Regions from separate parts of the Carboxydocella sp. JDF658 genome, predicted to be linked through region 2. Evidence: riboswitches for the same ligand, from Rfam matches in the RefSeq annotation. Region 2 holds a riboswitch; the other holds the start of a gene.
The links. A riboswitch is a leader RNA that binds a small molecule or an ion and turns the genes downstream of it on or off. The one in region 2 is predicted to bind cyclic di-GMP.
Positions count from the first base shown of each region.

Region 1: linked by a shared signal. The riboswitch ahead of JDF658_RS10865 (hypothetical protein) and the one ahead of flgB (flagellar basal body rod protein FlgB) in region 2 are both predicted to bind cyclic di-GMP.

Region 1 covers NZ_BDLR01000082.1:4,938-8,397, forward strand. Annotated here, with positions in the region: gene nadD (nicotinate-nucleotide adenylyltransferase) at 1-321, shown strand, start outside; gene JDF658_RS10855 (RNA-binding protein) at 403-657, shown strand; gene JDF658_RS10860 (HD domain-containing phosphohydrolase) at 698-1,861, opposite strand; gene JDF658_RS10865 (hypothetical protein) at 1,889-2,098, opposite strand; cyclic di-GMP riboswitch class I at 2,186-2,274, opposite strand; gene JDF658_RS10870 (YbaK/EbsC family protein) at 2,365-2,847, opposite strand; gene yqeK (bis(5'-nucleosyl)-tetraphosphatase (symmetrical) YqeK) at 2,975-3,460, shown strand, end outside.
Region 2 covers NZ_BDLR01000060.1:45,950-49,409, forward strand. Annotated here, with positions in the region: gene hslU (ATP-dependent protease ATPase subunit HslU) at 1-322, shown strand, start outside; gene codY (GTP-sensing pleiotropic transcriptional regulator CodY) at 359-1,141, shown strand; cyclic di-GMP riboswitch class I at 1,362-1,447, shown strand; gene flgB (flagellar basal body rod protein FlgB) at 1,500-1,925, shown strand; gene flgC (flagellar basal body rod protein FlgC) at 1,929-2,381, shown strand; gene fliE (flagellar hook-basal body complex protein FliE) at 2,404-2,706, shown strand; gene fliF (flagellar basal-body MS-ring/collar protein FliF) at 2,735-3,460, shown strand, end outside.

The DNA.
Region 1 (3,460 bases), on a different contig from region 2:
GGGAATTACCAGGAGCTCTATTTCATCACCGGGGCCGATGCGGTGCTGGAGATTCTGACCTGGCACCGAGTGCGGGAATTGCTGGCCTTATGTCATTTTATTGCTGTGACAAGGCCGGGTTTTGAGCTGGAGCAATTGCGGGAGGTGCAGGGACGGCTGGGAACGCAGCTGGGACAGCGAATCCGGCCCTTTACAGTGCCCTCTCTGGCTATTTCCTCCTCGGACATACGGGCCCGGGTGGCCCGGGGGAAAAGCATCAAGTATCTGGTTCATCCCGAGGTAGAAAAATTTATTGTTAATAATAACCTGTACCGGTTTTAATTTGCTCACATACTTTGCGCCCACCATTCAAATACTAAACTTGCCTGAAAGGCAGACTTATTTTTGGAGAGGTGGGTTACCATGGTGACAACATTGTATGTAGGCAATTTGCCCTGGGCCATTAAACAGGATGACTTAATCCGGGCCTTTTCCCAGCATGGGGAAGTGCTGGGGGCCAGGATTATTACTGACCGGGAAACCGGGCGCAGTCGCGGTTTCGGTTTTGTGGAAGTCAACGATGCCGATGACGATCGCATGATTCAGGCGATGAACGGGGCCGAGCTACAGGGACGTACAATCACTGTAAATGAGGCCAAACCCAGGGAATTACAGTAAGTAAAAGAAGACTGTCGACCTTTACGTCGGCAGTCTTCTTTTAAAATTCTTTTTCAGCAATCTTTTCACAGGCCAGTTTTACTGAAATAAAGGTACCCTTTCCAGTATAGGAGATAAGCAATTGTTCACATTGATTAAAAACCAGCGGCAGACCTCTTCCCAGGGAGTTCCGGGTGGAAAAACCATTAATTAGGATGGATTGTGGCAATTTTTCCAGCACAAACCCTTTTCCCTCGTCTCTAATGGTAATAATGATGTTATAGCTATTATCTAACCCCCATTGTACATGGCCCCGGCCAGCATGCTTTACAACATTTGTGATTAACTCAGAAAAAACCACGGAATAGATCCTTTGCTTATGCGGTGGTACTAAAATTTTTGTCAGCCAGTTGCTAAACATTTGTCTGGCCTGAGATATATCAAAAACGCTTTGAATAAAAACTTTCGTGAAATAGGTGTAATCGAGTTCGTGGTGTTTAATTTCTTCATCGCTGATTAACTTTACCTTTCCGTTTGTGACATCCTCCAAAAAATTTTTATAAAGTGCTACTATATGTTTATACTGCCAATCATGGTGTCCTTCAGGGTTAAAAGTTTTCTCCCACCAATTAACGAAGCAATTTACTACCTGCGGGTCCCATTGTTTACCTGCTTCTTGAATTAATATCCCGATTGCCTGTTCCTGGGACATTCCTGGACGGTATACTCTGTCACTGGTCATTGCATCAAAAGCATCTGCCACTGCTAATATCCTGGCGCCTAAATCAATGGTTTCACCAACCAGGCCATAGGGGTAACCGCTTCCATTCCAGTATTCATGGTGCTGAGCAATGGCAGGCAATAGTTCCCGGAAACTTTCAAATCCTTCCAGAATACGACATGCTATTAAAGGATGCTGTTTAAGCAGGGTCATTTCTTCTTCTGTTAATTTATCTGGTTTTCTTAATATTTGGTCGGGTACTCCGATTTTGCCGATATCATGGAATAGTGCGGCCAGATAGATTTGTTCCACCTGTTCTTGTGGAAGATCCATTTCCAGGGCAATGATTCTGGCATACTCTGCTACTTTCTGGGAGTGATGTTTTGTATAACTGTCTTTTGCTTCAACAGCCTGGATGATTGTGTTGATCGCTGCAATCATGACTTCTTTGGTTGGTATTTCCGAGTATTTGGCAGCGAACAGGCTGATGTACTTGATATCCATTGAAATTGTATCCCCTTCCCTATTTTATTATCCATGAAATAGCAGATTAGCATTATAGCCAGCGGTACCATTTTTCCGGACTAGATTCTTAAACGTTTTGGGTTCAACAGTACGGATAGGAATTTGTTTGCCGCAATAAGAACAAATGATGCGGCGTTTGCCGGTAATTGGTTCTCTTTTGATGATCAGTGTCTGCATAGAGACGTGGAGATAACCACATTTGCATTCCAGTTCCATGAAAAGATACCCCCTTAAAAATAGAAAAAGCCTTTCCAGGAAAGCCCATGGAAAGGCAGAGCGTCTATATGCTCGCTGCTTTCCAGCTTCGGCAACCTGGCAATCATAGCCCCTGGAGGGGCCTTAGACCCATGGCTTTGCGCCCCCACCTTTCGATGGGTTTGCCTTTATCGACTGTTTTGCATTTTATTGTGTAACACAAATTTATTCTACTATATAATTTATTACAATTAAACTAAAAATGTCAATACTGGATAAAGAATATTTTAACATACATCCACCACTTGACCACCGGTAATAACCTGCAATTGCTCCAGGGTTACTGGCACAGCTGAATTGGGAGTACCGGCAGCAGCATAGACCAGCGGAAATCTCTGCATACTGATATCCAGATATACCGGCAGGGGCTGGGAGAGAGCAAAGGGACAAACTCCGCCAGCGGGATGGCCGGTATAGTGCAGGGCCTGTTCGGGGTTGGCAAAACGGATTTTGCGGGCTCCGGTCAGGGCCTTTAATTTTTTGGTATCCACCCTCAGGTCGCCACAGGTTACTACCAGCAGGGGTTGGTCATCAGCCAGGAATACCAGGCTTTTAGCGATTTGGGCCGGTGTCACCCCTAGCGCCCTGGCAGCCAGCTCACTGGTTTCGGTACTGACCTCAAACTCGATTACCTTTATTCCCAGCTGGAATTGATCCAGAAATTCCTGAATCCGTTGATGAACTGGATTTTGCAGGGTTTGTACCACCATCGTCTCCCCCTCATCTCCTTTTTTAGTGTCAGTATAAAGAAAAATGGGAGAAAATGCAAGGCACTCGCCAATTTTGCCTGTTTATGCTATAATGGGCGGAGAAAACTGTCAACAGGGGTTAACCGGGATGGAAGCAGTTATCTTTATCCAACAACAAGTAAAAGGAGAACGCTGGCAGCATATTGAAGGGGTGCGGCGGCAGGCCCGCCGTTTGGCCCTTACCCACGGACTGGAGCCGGAAAAGGCGGAACAGGCGGCCCTCTGGCATGATGTCGCCCGCGATTATCCTCCGGAGCGGCTGCTGGAACTGGCCCGGCAGCAGGGGCTGGAACTGGATGCCGACTGGCTGGCTGTACCCATGCTTTTACATGGGCCGGTGGGAGCGCAGCTGGCGGCTGAACAGGGGGTCAGGGACAAGCAAGTTTTGCAGGCTATTGCCCGTCATACCCTGGGCCATCCGGAGGCGACAGCTCTGGACAAGCTGTTGTTTGTGGCCGATATGATCGAACCGGGACGGGATTACCCCGGAGTGGAAGAATTGAGACTGCTGGCAGGCCGGGATCTGGAAGGGGCCTATCTGGCCGGGCTGGATCATACTCTCCGCTATTTGGTG
Region 2 (3,460 bases):
ACAGGATTTTTTACAAATTTTAATTGAGCCGCAGAACTCATTAATCAAGCAATATACAGCTTTGCTGGCTACAGAAGGCATAGAAGTTAAATTCTCTGAAAATGCCCTTGCTGAAATAGCGAAAATAGCTTATACTGTAAATGAAGAAACAGAGAATATCGGGGCACGAAGATTACACACTATTTTGGAAAAAGTTCTGGAAGATATTGCCTTTGCTGCTCCGGAAACTGAGGAAAAACATATTACTATTGATGCCGAATATGTCAGAAAAAAGCTGGCTGATGTGGTGCAAAATCGGGATTTGAGCCGATATATTTTATAAACACTATTCTTTGGAGGGACAGCAGGAATGGAAGAAATGGAAATACTTTTAGAGAAGACGAGGAAGATCAACCGACTTTTACAGAAAGCAGCGGGCAACCCTGTAGATTTTGAAGAAATGGCCAAAGTTTTGTGTGATTGTGTAGATGCCAATGTTTACATTGTGGGAAGAAGAGGAAAAGTACTGGGCCATGCGTTTATGAAAAAATTCGAATGTGACACCATGGTTCAGATCGTGGAACAGGCAGAGCGGTTTCCTGAGGCATACAATGAGGCTCTGCTTAAAGTTTCTGATACTTGTACTGATTTTCACCAGCGGGCCAACACCTGTGTTTTTGAAGGCGGGCATACCTGTATATTCAGTGGGAAGCGTACAACGGTAGTTCCCATACTGGGTGGCGGTGACCGCCTGGGCACTCTGGTCCTGGCTAAATTTAATACTGAATTCAGTAATGCCGATTTAATCCTGGCCGAATATGGTGCGACTGTTATTGGAATGGAAATCCTCAGATCTAAAGCCGAGCGAGTAGAAGAAGAAGCAAGGAAAAAAGCGGCTGTTCAAATCGCTCTGGCTACCCTGTCCTTCTCGGAACTGGAGGCAGTTGAGCATATTTTTGAGGAACTGGGCGGGGAAGAAGGATTGCTGGTGGCCAGCAAAATTGCTGACCGGGTAGGTATTACGCGTTCGGTAATTGTAAACGCTCTGCGAAAATTTGAAAGCGCAGGTGTGATTGAGTCCAAATCCCTGGGAATGAAAGGCACTTATATCCGGGTATTAAATGATCGGCTGCTGGAAGAACTAAAAAAGCTAAAACACTAATTTTTAGAAAACGATGAAAAACCACCTTACTGGTGGTTTTTTTTCTTGTCTTTCCAGCAACAAATACTATATTTTTTAAGGTAAAGCTTGATATTTTATTGATAAGAGAAAGGAATTTCGCCAGCTGCGGCGAATATATAATGCGACATAAGATGACAAAAAAAGAAGAAAAACGAAAATGGTTAAACAAAAAGCAATAATATGGGACTAAAGTCCTGTCCTTTGCTCAGGGCAACTTGGTCGAAAGGCCAAGACGCAAAGCCACGGGCCTGTAGCTCAGATGAGTATGGCAGCCGGGTTACCAAAGGGTTCTCTTGCCCTGGCCTCTGCCGGGTTTATTTTTTGGAGGGATAGCGAGATGATCGAGCGCATTCTCAATCTTTCGACAATCAATTTTTTAGAACGGGGTCTGGATGCAGCCAGCCTGCGGCATCAGGTTTTAAGCAATAACATTGCTAATGTGAGCACACCTGGTTTTAAACGCAGTGATGTGGTTTTTGAAGAGGTTCTGGCTGCAGCGTTAGGACAGGGAGAAAAGACTACCCTTGCAGGTGTCAGAACGGATGCTAAACATTTGCCCATTGGTTCTGTCCCAATTGTGGCTGTTCAACCTCAGCTTGTCCGGCAGGAGGATACTTCTCTCCGAAATGATGGTAACAATGTAGATATTGATTTGGAAATGGCTGAACTGGCGAAAAACACCATTTATTATGAAGCTTTATCCAGACAAATTGGAGCGGAAATTGCCAAGCTGAAATATGTGATCTCCGAAGGGAGGCGCTAATTAATGAGCTGGTTTGACAGTCTGGAAATCAGTGCTTCAGGATTGACGGCCCAGAGGTTGCGGCTAGATGTTATTTCCAACAATCTGGCTAATGTTAATACTACCAGAACGCAGAACGGAGGCCCTTATCGGCGGCAAATGGTAGTTTTTGCAGAGCGGGCCGATGAGCTTACCTTTGCCCAGGCTTTACAGAATGCTCTGGGGCAGCAAAAACCTGTTCCTGCGGGAAAGGGAGTTAGGGTAGTTCAGGTTGCAGAAGACCAGAGTCCTTTACCCAGAGTTTACAACCCCCAGCATCCGGATGCCGATAACCAGGGGTATGTGACAATGCCGAATGTGAATGTAGTGACGGAAATGGTAGACATGATTTCAGCTACGAGAGCTTATGAAGCCAATGTTACCGCCTTGAATGCTGCTAAGTCCATGGCGGTCAAGGCTCTGGATATTGGCCGTTAATTAGCGGAAAAGGGGTGAAAGAATGAAAATCGAAGCAATCCAAAGCAGCGGATTGGCTCAACCCCTGGGGTTGGATAAAACAAAAACTGTTACTAACAGTGAGGGTCCCAGTTTTAGTGAAATACTGGCTGCCAATTTGGCCAAAGTGGATGAGTTGCAAAAACAGAGCGATGCCGCCAGGATGCAACTCTTGACCGGTCAGGCCCCTGATTTGCACACCGTAATGATTATTGGGGAAAAAGCTAATCTGGCTTTGCAATTAACGGTACAAATACGCAATAAGGTAATTGAGGCCTATCAGGAAATCATGCGCATGCAGGTATAAAAGTTAAAGGTTAGTGAGGAAGGTGGATATGAAAGAGTTATATGCCAAAGTCAGGGAAAAACTGATGCAATTCTGGCAACAGGCCAACCAAACCCAGAAAATACTGGCCCTGGCGGCGGCAGTGACTGTTGTTGTAGCCATTGGGGCGATTTTGTATTTTTACCGGCAGCCTGATTATCAGCCCCTTTTTACTAACCTGGAAGCAGCCGACGCTGGTGCCATCACAGCCAAACTGGATGAGATGAAAGTGCCATATCAGGTTTCAGCGGATGGCAAGACCATCCTGGTACCCGCTGACCAGCAAGCTTCTATTCGCTTAAAACTGGCCAGTGATGGTGTACCTACTGGTGGCGTGGTGGGTTTTGAATTATTCGACCAGCCTAAATTCGGGGAGACAGATACCGATCGTCAGGCCAAATACCAGCGGGCATTGGAAGGAGAACTGACCCGCACTATCATGCGAATGAATGAGGTTGAGCAGGCGCGGGTTCATATTGTATTGCCGCAGAACAGTTTGTTTGCCCTGGAGAACGAACAGGAAGCTAGAGCGGCAGTAATGCTGAAACTGAAACCCTACCAGAAATTAAAAGAAGAGCAGGTAGTGGGCCTGATCCGTCTGGTAGCCAATAGTGTTAAAGGTTTAAAGCCGGAAAATGTAACAATTGTTGATTCCAATATGCAGAGTTTAAGTGATGATATTAATCTGGGCAGTGAAGAGAAAAATAGTTCGAAGCTAACAGCATCCCAGCTGGAA